Regions from separate parts of the Paenibacillus sp. 1781tsa1 genome, predicted to be linked through region 1. Evidence: a T-box and tRNA genes for the amino acid it is inferred to sense, from the RefSeq annotation. Region 1 holds a T-box; the other holds one or more tRNA genes.
The links. The T-box of region 1 lies ahead of NKT06_RS24790 (valine--tRNA ligase). A T-box ahead of a tRNA ligase gene usually reads a tRNA of that ligase, here a tRNA-Val.

Region 1 (11,133 bases):
CTTACCTGGCACTGATAATTCCACCGTGCCCATAGCAGCACCCTGATGATTCATCGTAAAGGAGATACGGCGATCACCCAGTACAATATCCGTTGCCGTATAATCCGCAGCACGATCAATACCATAGGTTGTAATCCGTGACTTGAGTTCTGGCAAAATCGCTTGAACATTCTCGTCGTCAGAGCACACAATGGCTGTTCCTTCCGGACGAATCTGGCTCAGGAACTGCACATAAGCCTTTTTGAGCTCCTCAAAATCACTGTTGTAATTCTCCAGATGATCTGCCTCAATATTGGTTACAATACCGAGCCATGGATGGTACTGCAAAAATGAGCCATCGCTCTCGTCCGCCTCAGCGACTACCCAGTCGCCCTGGCCCGCCTTGGCGTTGGTGCCCACATTCATGATCTCTCCGCCAATGATATATGTCGGATCCGTATCACATTTATCCATAACCAGTGCAATCATGGATGAGGTGGTTGTTTTACCGTGAGCTCCAGCCACAGCCACACCTTTACGTTCGTTCAACAAACGTGCAAGCATCTGGGAACGATGTAGAATCGGAATGTTCAGCTCTGCAGCCGCTACCCGTTCCACATTATCAGCAGGCGCTGCCGTAGAGTATACAACCAGGTCTGCTCCAGTGACGTGCTCTGCCGTATGTCCGATATATATTTTCGCTCCCTTGGCTGCCAACTTCTCGGTCAACTCCTGTGAAGCGACATCCGATCCGGTAACGGTGTATCCCATTTCCAACATAACTCTTGCGATGGCACTCATGCCATATCCGCCAATCCCTATAAAATGAACGTGTTCCGATGTATTTAACAAAACTTTCACCAACCTTTTTCAGAATCGGTTTGATGCAAAAGGGCTGCCCGCACATCCGCAATCAGGTACAGTGTGCCGGAGACCACCCCCAGATCTTCCGCTTCCGTCCGTGACTTCAATAGATCAAGTGCCTTTGCCCATTCGGGCTCGACGATGATTTCCAGTTCCTTCTTCGCAATGGCGGGACGTACCCGTTCGACAATCTGCAGCAATTCGGCTGCATCCATTTTGCGTCGGAAATCTGGCTCGGTCAGGATCAGCGTATCCACTAGTGGCAGTATATGCTGCAAATACGCTTCGTGATGCTTATTTGCCAACATACCCATCATCAAAATTAACTTGTTGTGAGGATAGACTTCCGTAATGCTCTTGGCCAGTGACTCTGCCCCTTCCGGATTATGTGCTCCATCGAGCACAATTCGGGGTTGATCGACGACTTTTTCGAATCTTCCCGCCCAGAAAGCATTCTCCAGTCCAAGTGCAATATCGTTGTCATCCAGCATAAATGCCATGTATTGTCTAAGCAATTCAAGCACCATCAGTGCGGCCGCAGCATTGTCACATTGATGTGAGCCCTGCATGCGTATGCGAACGTCCAGATCACGAAACGGGCCGGTAAAATGAAAAGATTGTCCGTTCTCATTACTCTCCAGTCGATGATAAGAGAATTGATCTCCAGCCAAATACAGGCTTGATTGAAGCTGCTGTGCTTTCTCCTGAATCACTTTCACAGCTTCGGGTTGCGTCGCGCAGGTCACAACGGGTACTCCCGGCTTGATAATGCCTGCCTTTTCTCCAGCAATCTGCTCAATCGTATCTCCAAGCACATCCGTGTGATCCATACCAATGTTGGTGATGACGGACACAACAGGCGAAACAATATTCGTTACGTCCATCCTTCCCCCCAGCCCCGTCTCCCATACCACAACATCAGGGTAGCACTCTTCTGCATAATACAGAAGCGCGAGAGCCGTGGACACCTCAAACATCGTTGGGGAACCAAGCGGAGAAGATGCCATTTCCATAACCAGCGGGCGCAGACGGTTAGAGATCTTCAACAGAATCTCTTCCGGAATATCCTCGCCGTTGTATTGAAAACGGTTCGTAAACTTGGTGATATAAGGCGACGTAAAGGTACCCACATCATATCCAGCCTGAAGAAGCACTGACGTCAAAAAAGCGCAAGTCGAACCTTTGCCGTTCGTTCCCGCGACGTGAATAAATTTGAGACGCTGGTGAGGATTGCCTAACATAGACATCAGACTCTCGATTCGTTCCAATCCAGGTCGTATGCCAAAAGGAATAAGGCCATTGATCCAGTCCACGGCCTCGTTATACGTAAGTAAAGGAGCTGCTGCATCTGTCCCGTCTAATTCCGTCATCTGATTCACCTTCGGTTCCGAGTTTGAGTGAAAAAAGCGGCCGGATGGCATAATGGCTCTCCATCCGACCCAAATATATTAACCTTTCAGTTCCTTGATTCGTGCAATCACTTTATCCCGTTTATCGGAATAGTCTGCTTGCTTGGCGCGCTCTTCTTCAATAACCTTGGCAGGCGCTTTGGCAACAAAGCCTTCATTCGACAGCTTTTTCTCCACACGGAGTACTTCGCCCTCAAGGTTCTGTAACTCTTTCTCCAGGCGAGCCACTTCCTGTTCGATATCAATAAGACCAGCAAGCGGCAAGTATAGCTCTGCCCCTGTAATGATTGCAGTCATTGCCTTATCCGGGGAGCTTAGATCCAGCCCACTATCGAACTCGGACGTGTTACAGAAACGTTTGATGTAATGACTGTTACGTTCGATGATGCTGGACGCTTCAGGGCTATTTGCTTTTACCATCAATTCGATCTTTTTGCTCATAGGCACGTTCACTTCTGCACGAATGTTCCGAACTGCACGAATGGTATCCATGAGCAGGTTCATCTCGGCTACAGCCTCTGGGTTCTCAAAAGCAGGATCATATACCGGCCATGCTGCCAGCGTAATTGTCTCACCTTCATGCGGCAGATGCTGCCAGATCTCTTCGGAGATGTATGGCATAAACGGATGAATCAGGCGCATGGTCTGATCCAGCACATAAGCAAGCACGGATTGTGTTTTCTTCTTGGCAACCGGATCTTCCCCATAGAAGGACAGTTTAGCAAACTCAATGTACCAGTCACACAGGTCATCCCAGATAAAGTTATACAGCACACGACCCGTTTCCCCAAATTCATACGCTTCGATTAGACGCGTAATATCGCGGGAAGTTTCGTTCAGACGGTGCAAAATCCAATAATCCGCTGTACCAAGCTCTCCGCTGATGTCCCGATCCTCATAGGTGAATCCTTCCAGATTCATCAATGCAAAGCGCGAAGCATTCCAGATCTTGTTGGCAAAATTACGAGCCTGCTCCACCCGTTCCCAACGGAAACGGAGATCCTGGCCTGGCGTGCTGCTGGTTGAGATCATGTAACGCATTGCATCTGCACCATATTTCTCAATCACATCCAGCGGATCTACACCGTTGCCCAGTGATTTGGACATTTTGCGTCCATCTGCATCACGAACAAGACCATGCATCAGCACATCCTTAAACGGAATCTCATCCGTGAATTCCAGTGCAGTGAAAATCATACGTGCAACCCAGAAATATATGATGTCATACCCTGTCACAAGTACACTTGTCGGATAATAACGTTGCAGGTCTTCCGTATCTTCCGGCCAGCCTAGTGTGGAGAATGGCCATAAGCCGGAGCTAAACCAAGTATCGAGTACATCCTCATCCTGTCTAAGCTTGCGTCCAGCATTTTCTGGCAGCGTAGTCGGATCTTCAGCAGATACGATGATTTCACCCGTTTCCTCATCATACCAGGCAGGAATACGATGTCCCCACCACAGTTGACGGGAAATACACCAGTCACGAACGTTCTCGATCCAGTTTAGATAGGTTTTCTCGAAACGGTCTGGAACAAAATTAACCCCTTCGCCGCTCTGTTGTTTCTTGATCGCTCTCTCTGCAAGTGGCTTCATCTCAACAAACCACTGGGTAGACAGATATGGTTCAACAACAGCTCCGGTACGTTCACTGTGTCCAACCTGATGCGTATGATCCTCGATGTTGATCAATACACCTTGCTCTTTCATATCAGCAACAATCTGCTTGCGGCATTCACTGCGATCCAGTCCCTGATACTTACCAGCTTCTGCATTCATTGTGCCGCTCTCATCCATTACCGTAATCTGAGGCAGATCATGACGAAGACCTACTTCAAAGTCATTTGGATCATGCGCAGGCGTGATTTTAACTGCACCACTTCCAAACTCTTTATCCACATAATCATCAGCGATAATTGGAATTTCTCGTCCGATGATAGGCAGTACAAGTACTTTACCAATCATATCTGCATAGCGCTCATCCTTCGGATGAACAGCGACCGCTGTATCACCCAGCATCGTTTCAGGACGCGTTGTTGCCACGGTAACGTAGCCACTTCCATCTTTGAGCGGGTAACGCAGATGGTACAAGTGACCCTGAACCTCTTTATATTCAACCTCAATGTCGGACAGAGCTGTCCGGTTCACCGGGTCCCAGTTAATGATGCGTTTGCCTCGGTAAATAAGGCCTTTTTCATACAGTTGAACAAATACTTTACGAACCGCTTGGGACAGACCTTCATCCAGCGTAAAACGTTCACGTGAGTAATCAAGCGACAAACCCATTTTGCCCCATTGCTGACGAATGGTTGTGGCATATTGATCTTTCCAATCCCATACTTTCTCCAGAAACTTCTCACGTCCCAGATCATAACGGGTCAGACCTTCTTCACGCAGCTTCTGCTCCACTTTGGTTTGGGTAGCAATACCTGCATGGTCGGAACCTGGAAGCCACAGTGCATCATAACCCTGCATCCGTTTGGTGCGGATCAGAATATCCTGTAGTGTAAAGTCGAGCGCATGCCCGATGTGCAGCATCCCGGTTACATTTGGGGGTGGAATTACAATCGTATACGGCTCGGCATCTTTACGTTGACCGGCTTTGAAATATCCGCGCTCCATCCAGGTGGAGTACCATTTGTCCTCTGCCGCTTTAGGATCGTAAGTGGTCGGCATTTCTGTTGCAGCTGATTTTTTTTCCTCAGACATGTGTCATTCCTCCGTTACTTCATCTTCATCATCTTCGCCAAAAAAAACAAAAAAAACCTTTCATCCATCAAAGGACGAAAGGTTAGCTTTCGCGGTACCACCTTTGTTTCACGCCGACAGCAAGATAGACTTCACCCTTTGTACATGACGTGACACTTCAAGCAGATAACGGCTGCTACCGGCCCATCCTACCTCAGAAATAAATGACGATAAATCTCATTCATCCCTTGTATTCAAACAGGCAACTCCCGGGCGACTTCGATCAGTTGGTTCCTGCGGAATCTCACAGCGTTGCGATTCCACTCTCTGAAAGGTCATACTGTCTACTACTCCCGTTCCACGTTGTTCTTCAAAAAACCTACACACATCATACCTTGCTCGTGCGCGATAGTCAACCTGACAACAGCGGATAAAGTGCGCTGGAATGCAGGTTTAGGGCAAATCATGCAAAAACCCGTAATCCTCAAGGGGATCACGGGTCGTAACGAAGGCTTTAACTACGGATTAAGGGATGTACAATATCTGACCTTCTTCCACAACTTGTTCAGATAATCGGTTATACAATTGAAGTTCCCTTGTGCTCAATTGGTATCGATCTGCAATGGCATCCAGTGTATCTTCCCGCTGGACGATACACAGTTTCACCTTACGGAATGGCGTCTGGTCCACGATCGTTCCCAGGAACAGATTCTTCCATTCCACATCCTCTGGTGCATACGTTTCTTCCTGTATCACACCAGCTGGAACCTCTTCGCCTCTCTCCACTTCAGCATCGCGTGCTGATCTGCCAGAGGATAACAAGGAAGAGATACCCACACCCTCCTCTTGTCTTGGTGCGGATTCCTTTTTGCTGCCAAAAGCAACCTTCATCTCCGGCTTGTCTTCCGTCTCAGCCACAGGTTCAGGAACAAATGCTTCGTTCTGCACAAACTCATCTACCCCAGTCGCTTCAAAAGACGGGCGTTCTTCCTCTGCATTGCCTGCTTCGGACGAACCGAATACACCTTGCCAGTTCTCCGCCTGTGGTTCAACCGGAACATCAACTGCCTGATTCTCCTGCTGAGGTACAGATCTCGCTGATTCGAAATGCCATACGTCCGGTGCGTCCGGTACATCTGGTGCTGCAAACTCATTAGATGATTGAGCAGTAGGCTCTGGGACTGCTTGATCTGAATTTCTAGGCTCCTCAGGCAATGCATCCCCAGAAGGCTCGGACCACGCTAAAGACTCTTCTTCCAGAGGCAGCACTGGTTCCGACTCAGGGTAAGAAGCTAACCGATCAGCAGTCTCAGCCATAAATGACGAGATCGGAGAAGGTTCGCTGTATTGCTCATGGGATGCCAATTCATCTCCATTCGCTGTCAGAGATGCGGGATCTTCGTCTGCATCAGGTTGTCTGTTTTCGTTAGCATACTCCGCACTTTGCTCCTCAGATTGAAGTGGCTCGGCTGATGATAAGTTCGTATATTCCTGATGATATTCCGGGGCACCATATGCAAGTTCTGCTGCATTCGCAAGTCTCTCTTCCTCACTCCGCTGGAGCAGATACTCTTGTGCAAATGTGTTGGGGTCGCTACCTGTCTGTTCTGCTTCATCGGAACGGTTGGATTGCTGAGCATCCGGTGAGTGGACTACCGTAAATTCATCTGCTGACCACACTTGTGGCTCTTCAACAGGAAAGCCCTCGATGCCTCGCAGCGACAACACGCCAGTAATGTTCAGACTGCGATTGGATAACAGATCCACGTCAAAATTTTCGATCTCAATGGAAATATCCTCAATCGATCTGACCCGGTTCAGCGGCACTGTGATCTCCACGGGAATGAAATGTTTGAGCTCCTCAGAAGCCTCATTTTCTCCTCTGTACGCACCTGTTAGTAAAAGATGCCCTCTTAACGTGGCATGATCATCCTGCCCTATGACTTGAATGCGCGGGTATAGTTCAATCTCCTCCAATTCCTCAATCGCAGGGACTCCCTCAGACAAATGAACGCGCTCATAAATATCGAACCGCAAACCATAAGGTTGATTCAACAAAGGTGGCGTCCTCCTTTCGGCATATGTTCACCATGATCCTTCTCATGGGACTGATCCATGGTCCAAATCCTTCGTTACCCCATCTATATGCCTTGAATGAGAGGAGCATGCCACCTTTTGAAAAACCTTGCTATATAAAGCGAAATAGAGAATGTTTCACCTAGCCACTTCGATGACAGAATAACCTTCCGATCACTGTTATCCCCAGATTTTTTTTGATTCCCTTCTTCAAAGGGAAAATCCGGGGATAGCTTATGCTTCCGAAGCAGCTTTCTTTCAGAAAGCTTTTAGGCGAACGCTCCGCTTCTTCACGTTATTTCTGTCCTCTCCGTTCTCGTGAAACTATTCAAGTTCGCTTTATATCATTTATGAATACACCTTTTCACGTTCTGCCAATTGTGTGAAGTCGGCTGGCCAAGGGTCATTCACTTCAATCATGGCTCCAGTTAACGGGTGGTTAAACTTCAGCACTTCTCCGTGAAGCGCCTGCCGACCAATGGCATCCGCTTTTCCTCCATACAACTCATCACCGATAAGCGGATGTCCCGCGTAACTCAGATGTACACGAATTTGGTGTGTTCGTCCTGTATCCAGCTTCAATCGTACAAGGGTTGCTCGTTCCCACACTTCGACGATCTCCACATGAGTAACCGCTTCTTGACCACCTTCCGAGACACGTCTGCGCTGTTTGTGATGTCTGTCTTTGCCAATCGGAGCATCAATTTTGTGCAGTTCACGGGATAGTTGCCCCCCTGCGATGGCTACATAATGGCGATCAATCTCTTTGTGACGCATCGCTTCATCCAGTTTGGCGAGGGCAAAAGCATTTTTGGCATACAGGACAGGTCCGGTTGTATCCTCATCCAGTCGATGAACATGGCGTACGCTCGCCTGTATTCCGTTCATCTCATAATAGGAGGCAACCACATGATCCAGCGTGATGGCCTGATCAGCCCGGCTTCCATCCGGATGCAGTTTCATGCCTGCCGGTTTGTGCATAACCAGACAGAAATCATCCTCATACAAGACCTCCACCTCAGCCCAGCGTGGCTCAACATCGATTGGCCGGGACGCAAAAAGGGCCAGCCGAAGCCGGTCCCCTGCGAGTTGTATTCCACGGTTTGCTTTAAGCTGACGTAACAATTTCTCTGGAAACCGAAGCTCAGACAATAGCCATTGCTCAGCAGCCATCTGTTTGTCCGTGCTGCCTGTTACGGCTTTGCCTGGCATCAGCTCAAGCCATTCCCCGCGGCGTTTCCAACTTTTGATTGTCATAGCGATTGAAGAGCTTTACGATTCGCCTCGATCGTATCGTCAATATCCTGCTCCGTGTGCACACCAGAGACAAACATGCCTTCGTATTGCGAAGGCGCAACACTCACACCTTGATCAATCATGGCCGCAAAATAACGACGGAATTGATCCAGATTGCTTTCTTTGGCAATATCATAATTGGTTACTGGAACGGCACTGAAGAATGGACAAACCATGGAACCCACACGGTTAATGGTTATCGCGACACCCGTCTCAGCTGCATTTTTCTCGAATCCGGCTTGCAGACGTGCAGACAGTGTCTCCAGACGGTCATAGACCTCTGGTGTTAACAATTTGAGCGTGGTATATCCTGCGGCCATAGCCAGCGGATTCCCGCTTAGTGTACCTGCTTGATAGATCGGTCCCGTAGGGGCAATCTGTTCCATAAGATCCCGGCGACCACCATAAGCACCAACCGGGAGTCCGCCACCGATCACTTTCCCCAGACAAGTCAGGTCAGGTGTAACCCCATACCGTCCCTGGGCACAGTTCAACCCTACACGGAAACCGGTCATGACTTCGTCAAAAATAAGCAGGCTGCCATATTGCGTCGTCAAACTGCGCAAGCCTTCAAGGAAACCGGAAGCCGGAGGTACAACCCCCATGTTACCTGCCACAGGTTCCACAATAACAGCGGCCAGTTCTTCACCATAACGTTCAAAAGCAAGCGTCACGGACTCCAGATCGTTATAAGGTACCGTAATGGTATTTACAGCTACGCCTTCAGGCACACCTGGACTATCTGGCAGCCCCAACGTTGCAACACCTGAACCAGCCTTAATCAGCAAGCTGTCCGCATGTCCATGATATGATCCTTCAAACTTCAGAATTTTACTGCGTCCGGTTACCCCGCGTGCCAGTCGAATGGCACTCATGGTTGCTTCCGTACCGGAATTAACCATCCGCACGATATCGATGGAAGGTACACGCTCACAGACCAGTTTCGCCATCTCGGTCTCCAGCAAGGTAGGTGCACCAAAACTTGTTCCTTTAAGGGCTGTCTCACGCAAAGCTTCTACAACGTCAGGGTGCGCATGTCCCATGATAAGTGGACCCCACGATCCTACATAGTCAATAAAAACATTGCCATCAATATCGTAGATTTTGGACCCTTCGCCGCGCTCCGCATAGATCGGAGTAAGTCCCACCGATTTGAATGCGCGTACAGGGCTGTTCACCCCCCCGGGTATGTACTGCTTAGCTTCCTCAAACGCGCTGCGTGAGCGCTCATCATTGCGACGATTACCTTGTTGTGCAGTCATGAGTATCCTCCTTAATGTAATTTATTTTATTTCTCAGCCAACCAGCGAGAAGCGTCTTTTCCATAGTAGGTAATGATCATATCTGCACCTGCGCGTTTCATGCTGAGCAGGATTTCCATGGCGACTTTTTTCTCATCGATCCAGCCTTGAATCGCCGCCGCCTTAACCATGGCATACTCGCCACTTACATTATAGGCAACAAGCGGAAGATCAAATTGATCCTTGATGGTGCGCATAACATCCAGATAAGAAAGGGATGGTTTAACCATCAACATGTCCGCTCCTTCCAGCACATCCGTTTCGGCTTCACGCAAAGCTTCACGTGCATTGGCCGGGTCCATCTGATACGACTTGCGATCTCCAAATTGTGGCGTGGAATCCGCAGCTTCACGGAATGGACCATAGAAAGCCGACGCGTATTTTACAGAGTAGGACATGATCGGAATGTGACTGAATCCATTCTCATCCAGCCCGGCACGGATCGCTTGTACAAATCCATCCATCATGTTGGATGGCGCAATAATGTCCGCTCCTGCTTTGGCTTGGGACACTGCCGTTTGCACGAGCAGATCAAGTGATTCGTCATTTAACACATCACCGCAGATGTGACCGTCAATCTCCACGGTGTGTACCATACCGCAGTGACCGTGATCCGTGAATTCACACAGACAAGTATCTGCAACAACCAGCAGCTCTGGATACCACGATTTGATTAATCTCGTCGCTTCCTGCACAATGCCATCTTCAGCGAAACCAGATGAACCCACACTGTCTTTGGTCTCCGGAATACCGAACAATAACACGGCTGGAATTCCCAACTCGGCAATTTCTGTTACTTCTTCCTGAAGACGATCCAGCGAGAAGCGGAATACCCCAGGCATGGATTTGATTTCGGATTTGACATTTTCTCCATACGTTACATAAATCGGTTGAATAAAATCATCCACGGTTAGATGGGTCTCTCTGACCATATTGCGAATACCTGTGGATTGGCGTAAACGGCGATGCCGTACAATTGGAAAACTCATACGTGTAAAACCTCCCTGAAAGTGTAATAGAGCAAAAAGGGAAGCGCGCTGGTATCCTATCGAATTCAGCACGCTTCATATGTCAACATATTACATGTGTATTAATTCCGAAGAACGCCTTCCTTGGTGCTTGTCCGTTTCCAGTCACATAGAACTGTGATCAAGCTATCCATCGTTGCTTCCTCTGCCATGAGTGTAACACGCAGTCCAGCGGCCTCTGCTGTCTTCGCTGTAACAGGTCCGATACATGCAACCTCCACATCTTTCAATAAAGGCAGCGGATCTTGCAACCCCATACGTTTCAACATACTCATGAAGTTGGTAACTGTCGATGAACTTGTAAAGGTCACTGCATGAATACCGCCTTCTTCAAGCAGCTTGAGCAGTTCATCATCATCCTCACCCGCGAGGATCGTATCATAGATGATGGCTTCGGTGACTTGAAGCCCCCGTTCTCTCAGCTGGTCACGTAACCACGTACGTGCAAGATCACCGTGCGGAAGCAGTACTTTCTGACCTTCCTTCAATTCACTT
Region 2 (11,133 bases), 710 kb from region 1:
GTCATCCATCGAATTGCCTAAGTCGAACTTAAGGAGGAATAACACGTTTGGAGAATAATTCATTTCTATCCCCGGACAAGCCCAAACATAAATCCAGGACACTCTATGAGGTGTTGGCTGTATCAACCAAACTCGGCCTTACTTCATTTGGAGGACCCATCGCTCATCTTGGTTATTTCCATGAAGAATATGTTCGCCGTAGAAAATGGATGGATGAACGAAGCTATGCAGATTTAGTTGCGCTATGTCAATTTTTGCCCGGACCTGCCAGCAGTCAAGTCGGGATTGGAATTGGTATCATCCGGGGCGGATTGCTGGGGGGGCTGATGGCTTGGCTTGGTTTTACACTTCCTTCTGTCATTGCGTTAGTCTTGTTCGCTTTTCTTCTGCAAGGATTTGATATCAGCAGTACTGGCTGGATTCACGGTCTGAAAATTGTTGCTGTAGCTATTGTCGCTCAGGCGATATGGGGCATGGGGCAAAAACTAACTCCTGACCGTTACAGGGCAACCATCGCTATCTTTACTGCAGCGGCGACTCTTGTGTGGCCAACTGCGTTCACTCCAATCCTTTTTATTGTTATTGCAGCGTGATAGGGATGGTTCATTTTAGTAAAATGACCGAGTTTAAAACAGTAGACTTGTCTGTCCCTGTAAATCGTAACTTGGCTATAATCTGCTTGGCTTCATTCTTCGGAATCCTGATTCTTCTCCCGTTACTCACACCCTTTGATCGTTCGGGGTGGCTGTTAATCTTTGATAGCTTCTACCGTTCAGAATCACTCGTATTTGGCGGAGGGCATGTTGTGCTTCCGTTACTGGAACGTGAATTCGTCCCTGCAGGTATGATCAACAAGTCCGATTTTTTGGCGGGATATGGAGCAGCACAAGCTGTACCCGGACCATTGTTCACCTTTGCCAGTTATTTAGGAGCGATGATGCGTGGCATTCCAGGAGCTTTGGTTGCAACGATCGCTATCTTTTTGCCAGCTTTCCTTCTGATCGTAGGCGCATTGCCCTTCTGGAATTCTTTATGCAAAAGCTCGAAAACTCAAGGTGCATTACTCGGAATTAATGCAGCCGTTGTAGGTATTTTGTTGGCATCGTTGTACGATCCGCTTTGGACAACTGCGATCCTAACTCCTGTTGATTTTGCACTGGTATGCATGTTGTTTCTAATGCTCGTTTTTTGGAAAGTACCACCGTGGATCGTTGTCGCTGCTGGTGCAGCAGGCGGTACAATGATGAACCTTCTCTAAATAAAAAAGGTACCCAAACACTGCACTTCTTTTTCAAAGCGTCAGGTGTTTAGGTACCCTATTACTGCCAGTAAGTTATTGACCGATCCAAGCAGATCATCTATTTTTCTCTTGGTCATTTCAATTCAAGTTTCGCAAATCCCAGCTTGGCGTAGTATGTTGCTACTCCCTTCCAATCAGGCTCCTTGTTTGTCTTCAGACTGCTCCCCAGTTTGATTAGTTACTCCAGATATCCACTTTCATCTGTGCACATTTGAAATACTTGGCCTCAGCCTTGCTTGTGGTGAGTTTCAACAGACATTGCAATTCTCCATGTTGGAACAACCCACCACTCAGGTCAGCAGCAACACCTCCATACTGATCATCCGCACCAAGCCACACGGAAGGTCTTTCGAACCCCGCCGAGAACTGTAACCCGGTGCAGAGCAGCACCGTCAGGTTCTTTCGATTCTGCGCCTCATCTCCCGCCACACCTTGGGTGGTGAAGAAAACCATGTTTTGCTTAAAATCCGTGTACGTTCCATCTGCTTTATAGGCTCGGACCATACCATACTTCTGATTAACGTTATGAAAAAAGGTGATGCCGGCCTTGCTATCCTTGGATTTAATGCCAACCTGAACTGATATTCCAATATTCCCGTTGAATTGTAGCGCTTCCAAAGTAATTGCAATTGCTGTTACTTTCGAGCTGTCAATCAGATGTTTCATTTTCAACTCTGCCGTCGCTCCTGCCGTGGCCGGTGTTGTAACTGTTATGGTTCCTCTATCAGGCAAGGGCTCAAACGTAGGGGTGCCCACCACCTCCACCCAATCCGGTAACGTTCCGTATAGAAAATCGGCCACAAGCTGTTTGTGGACCTTTCCAAAGGGCACAATCTGACCCGCTGCATCACGTATAATCATCTCTACACCCCCACCGAATAGGCTACACCGATATTATGATCGGTATTGTAATACACGTACACTACACCGTCCATAACGGACACCATCAAGGATTGCATGTTGGTCGTTTCCCAATTCAATGCCGGAAAATATATATCTGAAGGTTTGTCCAACAGTTGACGGAAGTCTGCGCTGATCTTGGCAATGGCAGGCCGAGCTACAGTCGTAACCCCACCTGAAGCATAAGCCGATAACATGCCCAGCCACCACATGCTCCCTTTGTACATAAATACACCTGCATTGGGTCTCGAAATGTTTTCTTCCGCTGATAAAGTCGCATCATTACCACCCATTAATGGTCTTGGATCAGCTAACCAGCTACGTCCGTCATGAGAATGCCAAATACATTTACGGCCAAAATCACCGCCGCCCATTACCGAGAAACCGATCCATTTGCCACCATTTCTAAAACACGAGAAGTAACCGGTATGACCATCACCTGGGAAACCGGGAGGTTTGTCCAAAATCAAACCCACTCTTGTCCATTGAATCATGTCTACAGAGGTTGCAAGTGCCGTCGATTGATTGATCCCAAGTCCGTTTTGTTGATAATACATAAAGAACAATTGTTCTTCATCGTTCCAGATCACAAATGGCGTTTCCGTCGAATTCCCCACCACAGTATCGAGATATACCTGTCCGTGTTTGGTCCATGGTCCTGTCGGGCTGTTGGAATACGCAAGTCCAATTCCACCGATACGATTATGGTTGGTAGAATACGTAGCATAATAATCTGCTTTCGCATCAGGGATAAGCCCCTTCACTTTGATTGCCCGAAACCAGTAGATCGATTGCAAACCCGCCATTGCTGCGGTATACATAGGATTGTCCATTTTTTTATCAAATTGAGGCGTGTACATGTGTCTGGATTCTGCATCACAATAGTCATAAGGTGCAATGGCCCTATTCGCCTTCATCGCTGCTTCGAGTGCTGCCTGAGCAATATTCTCAGTCATAGACATGGGAACTCAACTCCTTCGTGAACGGGGTATTACCCGTTACCGGTCGCGAATATAAAACATCCGAAGCGTTTATTAATAGGATTGAAAAATCAACAACATTACCCTCATTCGCAGCTGACTCCTGAGAAATACGAATGATAGGGCGAATTCTAGCACTATATGAATACGCTTTCATTTTAGTGATTCCTTTAATTCCTTTACCGTTGCAATCGGCCATTGTCCCTTTCATTGGTACGCCCGGATAATGTTGATCCTTCATATTAATCCCTCCTATTGTTTTCTCCCGATAAGTATATTCATGAAGTTACCTTTCTGTTAAAGCATTATGCCCATCTTGCAGCCTATTATTCTAAGTCTGGTTTTTCATAACAAGACTAAACAGGCTAACCAATAAGAATTGGCTAACCTGTTGAAGGAAAAATTTGTACTATTTACTCCGCAAAAAGTGAAGATATGGGATTCGCAACTTTTTTATCGGATTTCTCCTTGCCTTGGTTATCCAATACATAGTACTGGTAAAAGTCGTTAGTGAATCCGATAGACTCCTGTATTTTCAGCTTAAAAGCTTCAAATGCCGCGTCACTCAGATGATCCTCATTCCAGAAATAATGAAGCATCAATCGATTCTGGTTATAGGGATGTTTGATAACATATGCACCCGCGGCGAGAGGTTGATTCATGGTATTCTTCCAAGAAAAACCCGTCAGTTTCGTCCGGTCGATAATGTTGAATTTTAAAGCCTGCACCAATCCGTTTGACTTGGCATTGCCAATGACAATAAGGTTGCTGTTGCCGATCTCTTTTTTCATCTTTTGCTTCAGTTCCTTGCGATCCCGTATAATGTCGTATCTCATACCGGTCATATCAAGGAATCCGGTCAATTGATTTACCATATCTTCCTGCTGTTTAGTTGCAAGTTTACTCGCCTGATCGCTGAGCACAATGGTTAATTCCTCGCCTTGAAGGACTTTGTCCATCAATCGATTCATCACTTCATAAGGCAGATCAGGGATCATACCCATGACAGCCTGATATTGCGCTTGTAAGATATCATGCACATATGCAGCGGTCTCTTCCTGTGATAATTGGAATTCCGGCTTTAAGACAAAATCAGGCTGATATAGGGCTGTTTGCATTTCTGTGCGCACTTCCTTACCAAGCACATCTTCAATGGTTTGAAGAAGCCCCTCTATTGTTGCGTTTTGATATACGTAGCGTTTGAAATATGTTCTCATCAACTCGTCAAATTTCTCTTCACCGACAGAACGGTAAAGCTGATAGATCGCTTGTCGCCCCTTCTGATAATACACCAAACCTGCCAAATCCCCAGCTTCATCGTTTGTTGAGGCAATCGCCATATCTACGGGCGCTGTATCAAACTGTATGGATCTGAAACCATTTAATTTATCTCCCTGTTTCTCGGCAAAATACACCATCGAGAAATCGGCAAAGCCTTCATCCAGGAAGGATTCGGTCTCCGAGTTATTACCGATCAATGCATGGAACCACTGATGAGCTATTTCATGTACAAATGTTGTATCTTCTTCTGGAACGGCACTATCATGAATCTGTCCCATCTGAATGAGCCTCGCGTACTCCACGGCTACACCTTGCACATACGTCTCAACAATTCGGAACTCTGGATAGGGATACTTGCCATATTTCTCACTATAGAAATCAATGACCTTGAATGCCTGATTAATGTACCGGTCAACGATCTTTTTCTTGGATGGATCATCGTTGTAATAATAGTATTCAACCGTCAGACCGTTACGGGTAGCGCGTTCCACTTGAAGATTAGGACTTGCAAAGAAAACAAACTCTCTCGTATTCTCGGCTACAGCAGACACAATCTTACGTCCATGTTCTGAACTGTCTTGCGTGGTGATAGCGCCAGGCATGGCTACCTGATAATCATCAGGAACATTTAATTGAACTTCAAAGTCCGATGAGGTGTAATAATCGCTCTCAAATGTTCGACTATACGGTGCCTTGTTCCACTGATGTTTAACCTCGTCGTATACAGACATCACCGGGAACCAGTGTGCACCATTGATTATATCCTTGTAATAGGAAACTCGCTGTGAGCCATAAGGTATATTCAGATGAAATTCTAGTTGGAATACTACAGATTCGCCTGGTTTAACGGGTTCTTTCAACTGCACGGTCAACGCTTGGTTTTCCTTATGGAAATCCAGCGATTGGCTATCTGCTGTTACAGCCTGAATATCAATGCCGCCCAGAAAGTCCTCCGCTGTCTTCTCCGGATGATCTTCACTAATCTTTTCATTATTTTGTTGGAACATGTTCGCCTGTGTAGACTTGGACAGGTTCGCATCAGCATATGTATGCAGGACCAGTTGCTGGAGTGTATCCTTGCTTGTGTTGCGATACGTTACCTTCTCGCTCCCCTGGATCGTCATGTCTTTCTCATTCAGCCGAGCCTGGATCTGGTATTGAATTGGGGCATGCTCCAGAGAGTCTTTCTGTGTGTTATGCATCTTCGTAGATACAAGTGATGGGACTGCTTCCGCGGCAATAACCCCCATGTTGGCAAGTGGGCTTGTTGCTAGTATTAAGGCGAGTGTACCCGCGATCCCTACTCTGGCTAACTTTAATGTAAAAGAGTTTGGATAATTCATAAGTTCTCTCCTTCTCCTGTTCTATGTTGACCTCAGAACCAAGTATAGAAGACGAACCTTACGTTGAATTTATGTTTTATTTAAGTTTTGTTTAAAAAAGAGGAATGAAAATGAAGCACTCGGAAACGTATTCATGTTTGTATGTGAAAAAAGAAAAGAAGCCTTACATCGTAAGGCTTCCCGTGTATGATCTGTAGTGGGCTCGAACCACTGACCTCTACCCTGTCAAATAAGTGAGCTCTTGGTATCCTTTCTCTCTCTGTATAGATGACCGAGTAATTCTTTTATTCCAGCCTTGATTTCGACCGATATTTTATCTTTACTAATGTAGACTACCTCTAGCAATGTGCATAACATCATTTTCTTCTTTTCTGTAGAAGCTTTTGTAAACACATCCCGCCAAACTGGGAGATCATCTTTTAGAGTCTCCATCTCTGATATCTCCATTTTTTTGGAGAGTAACAATTTCTCTTGTTCCTTAATATCTTCAGAAGTTTTCTGAATTTCGTTTTCTTTTTTCTCGATAAGAGCATTGAGCATTTCTGGCTTGAATGCACTCTTACCCATTATAGCTTTTGGAACCTCAGCGTTTAATACCACAAGCTCCTCATAGTGCTCTTCCAGTAAATTTTGCATTGTTTTAATTCTTTCCTCTTCTTGATTAAAAACTTTCTTTTTTATCGATTCAATTTCCAATTGAAAATCTATCGTTCTGAGTTCACTTAAGTATACTTCCACGCTTTCTAAGACTTGTCTCTCTACCTTCTTTGAAGAAAATGTTGCCTGTCCATTACAATCCGTCTTTCCTTGCAATTTTCCACTACAACGATAACTTTTATTTTGATTGTATCGAACAATTTCTCCATTAGCTGCTTTGTATTTATTTACAAATGTAGTCGTAGTCAATCTAGAGTTACAACAACCGCATCTGGCTATTCCAGTTAAAAGTAAACTTCCCTTAGTGCTCATGGGAATGGAATTTTCATTTCTGTTCGGATTCTTAGGGTTCTTTTTATCCCTTACATCCTGTACAGTATTCCAATCCTCTTCTGAAACTATCATTAATTCAGGGATTGGTTTTGAAAATATATCGTCCCCTTCTTCTTTTCTGTACCTCATCACTCCTTTGTAGATTGGATTCTTAAGTATAACGTTTACTGTTGGAGCACCCCATTGTTTTGCTTTTCTTGTCGGAACATTTTTTTCGTTTAGAAGTTTAGCTATTCTTAATTGCCCGTATCCTTCTTCAAGCGCTAGTCGGAATATTTCTTTTACAATCTTTGACTCTTCTTCGTGCTTGCCCAGTTTTTGCATTACTTTTCCTTTTTTATTTACATTACCGGAATCAACACTTTTATACCCGTAGGGAATACCTCCTCCCCTGAAAATACCATCTTCGACCATCTGTTTATGTTTTTCATTGACACGGTCAGAGATTTTCCTACTTTCATCGCTTGACTGCCAGAATCTTAAGTAGTTGACCATCCGATCGGTGTTTGCTTCAATTTTTTGCTGTCCTTCTATTACAGACCACATTTCAACCCCTTTGTTTACAAACCACTCAAGTACGAAGGGGGTCTCATCATCTTTTCTTCCAAGCCTGTCAAACATAAATACCAACAAAACATCGAATAAGCCATTCTCTGCATCTTCTTTAGCCTGTTGAATAACATCACGCTTCGAGGCAGGTACTTTGAAACCTGACACCCCTTTTTCGGTATATTCCTTAACTAGCTTTCATTCATCTTGTTTCTCTACCATCTTCCTGCATGCTCGTTGTTGCATTGGAATATCGTTTCCATCCATCTGTCCTTTTGTGGACACTCGATATAGTGCTGCAACACGTTTTGTTTGTCCCATTCCATCAACCACCATATCTTTTTTCTGTATTATTTTTATCGATATCCGTAACTACTTTAACTGCTTAATTCAATCCAAATTATACCATTAAGTATATTTATTATCAACAAAAAAACCACCTACATATATTATCAGAGGTGGCCATAATGCTATATAAAAAAACAACCCCTCTTGAGATATAATTCTCAAAAGAAGTTGCCCTTTTTTCATATAGGACGAGTGGGGATCGAACCCACGACCCTTACCCTGTCAAGATAATGCTCTCCCGCTGAGCTATCGCCCTGTAATAAATAGGATGTATCCATCACGATCATAATGATCTTTAGCTGAGCTAACAGATCATGATATATAATTATTTCCCAATCAAGTAACAGTATCATATCAAGTAACCGTGTTCATTGTCAATGATTTATTTGGTTATAATTCACCCGAAATGGTGCACAATAAAGGAAAGATTACCATTTCTACAACGAGGTGAATTCCCTATGCGAAACTTAACAAAACGGTCAAAATCCAATAAATATACATTTACCAAATGCTTCTTTCTCTTCGCTGGGCTTACGATTCTCATTATAACCGCTACTGGTTGCGGGTTGGAGCGGGATGAACATACGGTTCAATTCCAACAGTTAAAACAACCCAATGAAAATGTTGAATCTCTGCCCGTCTGGCTGGACGTATACTCCAAATCTGTAATTCAAGATGTATATTCTCCGCGAGGAAGCAGTGAAGTTTTGCCGTGAAGGTTAAGAGGTGAATTACTCATCTTCATCCCACTTGCGTGAGTATGCTTTCTTCGTAACGTAATACAACAGAGTAATCATTCCCGCCGACATTAGCAATGTAATTACCATGATGCCTGTCATACCCATCACTACCCCCTCCTCTCCCAATATGTTCCAGACTTCACTATACAGGAAAAACATTTTTTTGTATAATTCAGTCTGATATGTCGCGCAAGAGCAGAAAGAAGGAATGGAATTGGCAGCTGAGATTAGTTATGTAACGACGCAAGAACAATTGGAACAAGCCCTAGGTATTCGCAATCACGTTTTTGTGATCGAGCAACAGGTGCCTGCCGAGATTGAGATTGATCACTACGATGTCATCAGTCCGGATGTGCATCACGTATTGTTAAGTACGGAAGGGCAAGCTGTAGCTACAGGACGTCTGATCTATTACAGCAAGGATACGGCCAAAATGCAGCGGATCGCGGTGCTTGAGTCTCATCGTTCATTCGGTTATGGACGCGTGCTTCTGCTCGCGATGGAGGAACTGGCACGTGAACTCGGTTTATCCTATTCCGTACTGGATGCTCAATGTCAGGCGCAGAAATTCTATGAGAAACTGGGCTATGAAGTGATTTCGGAAGAACCTTTTTATGATGCAGATATTCTGCATGTTCGTATGAAAAAGAGTCTGTAAAACTTCGGCATTGGCAAGTCTGATCAGCATATGATGCATACTTCCCAGGAATTCGGATAGGCTAATCAGGTAAACAGATTCCTATCTCGTCATATAAGGAGAGTGTGACATCATGGATCAATCGACACGCGAGAGTTTCACAGCCGTACAGAAAAATGGCGACGGTGACCTGACAGCCTTTCAGACTTCAGCAGGACGTGTACTGGATTACCAACAAGCACTTGCAGAAGTAAAGGCTGGCGCTATTGCCGGCGTGAATGTATTTAAAGGCAAGGATGGCGAAATGTATATTCGCGGCGATGCCGATGGTGACCCAACCAACAACCTGGACCAACTTCCCCATTTCTAAAATAGATGCACAGATCGTACGTGTTACACAGAAGCGCCAATCCGGTTATCCGGGTTGGCGTTTTCTTATGTTCACTAGAGGGTGTCTTCAAACCTACTGAAAGCAGGCCCACGAGAGGTAACGAATCTGAGGCGTCTTATTCAAGGATTTGAAGCACCCTTAGAAATCTAAGGAATCTGAGACACGCTATATCAGAGTTTGTGGACTTTTATAGCATTTTTGTCAGGGATTAAGGGAAATAAGGTGTCTGATGTTCCTTACAATTTAACTAGAAAAGCGGAAGGCTAAATAAGACGTACTGTGTTCCTTAGAAAATCATCTATTCATTCGCCAGGACCAGCCAACTTGGAATCCCAGACTGTTTAGATGCTGACATTCATCATCGTAAAGCTTGCTTGAGTTTGAAAAGACACCTCAATAGTCCGTAAAATATTTTACGGAGTCCCCGGAAGGCTGGCTTTTGCGAATCGGCTGTTGCACCTGTTCCCATGCCTGCAAAATCTGTATACCTTCGAGAGTAGACCGATTCTCCCATGCGATGTGCCCGGTGCGTTCAAGCTCCAGCAATGACTCATGAATGTAAGCTCTGCTCCGTCCCGTCTTATTCTCTAGTTCATCCATACGCGGCAACCTGCGCCGTTGTCCTGCATAGTTCACCATAATACGCAAAATCTTGCGTTCAAAGTCGTTCAGCATACTTTACCTCCCCATTCAGATCCGTAACAGGACGCCATGCCAGAATACCTTGCTCCAGAAATGTTCGGGGTGAGCCTTCTTTTCCCGCTGATGCTCTAATCATCCCGCCACGTACACTGTTAATTCGAATCTGTCGCTGCGTAATCTGCCCTGCACGATCCATGTAGACAAGCTCCACCATCTGGCCAATATATTTCCCTAGCATAATCATCCCTCCGATAAGAACGTTTGTTTGTATTTCATATTATATGCGAACATAAGTTCTTTATTCAATAGTAAAAAAAGGATTTTGCAAAATAAAAAAACCAGAATTTCCCCTTAATGATCAAGGGAGTCTGGTTCCTCTAATAATGCTGCTCATATAACTACGTGACTTGTAATGACCCAGTTCAGTAACGGTTCAGTGTCGATCGGATTCCGAAAATTGTACTTTCTTTAATTGCTGTGTAGATGGATTAAAATCAACATTCACATAGACCGCGAACTGCTTGCCATCTTTGGCACGAACCCATAGCTTGAACTGTTCCCGTGATTGATCCGCTGTTAGAGAGGTACGGCCGATGTGCTTATAGTCCAAAATATCCACATTATATTTGGTCTGTGTTTCTTTGACCGCTATAATTCCCCACTTCGCATAATCAGGGATAGAGGCACCTGTTCCTGATGTCATTCCGGCCAAACTCAAGACTACCGACATGACGGTAACGATGAGCATTCTCATTTCACTCACTCCTTGGGACAATATGTTTCTGTTATATTGCCCGTCCGGGTTTCATTTTACACGAATAAACGAAAGATCCAGGCCAGTGGCCGTAGGGAAAAAGGAACCACATGAACAAGACGGTCCAACGAATCAGGTGGCTCTGTCCGGAAACTCATCCCCCAGTCACCCGAGAAAAAGGGTTGTTGTGTCTGTAGTTCCTGAGGACGTTCCAACCCGTATTTCTTCTCAAGTAACTGCCTCGTTGCTTCATCCACCTGAACCTCGTTCGTACCGGC

Region 2: it encodes a tRNA-Val, which carries the amino acid that the T-box ahead of NKT06_RS24790 (valine--tRNA ligase) is inferred to sense. The anticodon was not compared.

What each region holds. Positions count from the first base shown of each region.
Region 1 covers NZ_JAMYWY010000001.1:5,501,508-5,512,640, forward strand. The annotation lists gene murC (UDP-N-acetylmuramate--L-alanine ligase) at 1-780, opposite strand, end outside; gene NKT06_RS24785 (bifunctional folylpolyglutamate synthase/dihydrofolate synthase) at 837-2,213, opposite strand; gene NKT06_RS24790 (valine--tRNA ligase) at 2,292-4,958, opposite strand; T-box leader at 5,026-5,307, opposite strand; gene NKT06_RS24795 (LysM peptidoglycan-binding domain-containing protein) at 5,463-6,995, opposite strand; gene NKT06_RS24800 (RluA family pseudouridine synthase) at 7,362-8,270, opposite strand; gene hemL (glutamate-1-semialdehyde 2,1-aminomutase) at 8,267-9,571, opposite strand; gene hemB (porphobilinogen synthase) at 9,598-10,599, opposite strand; gene cobA (uroporphyrinogen-III C-methyltransferase) at 10,701-11,133, opposite strand, start outside.
Region 2 covers NZ_JAMYWY010000001.1:4,795,387-4,806,519, forward strand. The annotation lists partial or broken gene NKT06_RS21610 (chromate transporter) at 48-1,258, shown strand; gene NKT06_RS21615 (hypothetical protein) at 1,475-2,161, opposite strand; gene NKT06_RS21620 (glycoside hydrolase family protein) at 2,164-3,162, opposite strand; gene NKT06_RS21625 (hypothetical protein) at 3,149-3,421, opposite strand; gene NKT06_RS21630 (M1 family metallopeptidase) at 3,594-5,804, opposite strand; gene NKT06_RS21635 (recombinase family protein) at 6,030-7,208, opposite strand; partial or broken gene NKT06_RS31710 (recombinase family protein) at 7,206-7,526, opposite strand; gene NKT06_RS31715 (hypothetical protein) at 7,542-7,664, opposite strand; tRNA gene NKT06_RS21640 (tRNA-Val) at 7,876-7,947, opposite strand; gene NKT06_RS21645 (hypothetical protein) at 8,150-8,407, shown strand; gene NKT06_RS21650 (GNAT family N-acetyltransferase) at 8,646-9,089, shown strand; gene NKT06_RS21655 (DUF3892 domain-containing protein) at 9,202-9,438, shown strand; gene NKT06_RS21660 (hypothetical protein) at 9,853-10,134, opposite strand; gene NKT06_RS21665 (hypothetical protein) at 10,118-10,339, opposite strand; gene NKT06_RS21670 (DUF3889 domain-containing protein) at 10,535-10,855, opposite strand; gene NKT06_RS21675 (hypothetical protein) at 10,912-11,133, opposite strand, start outside.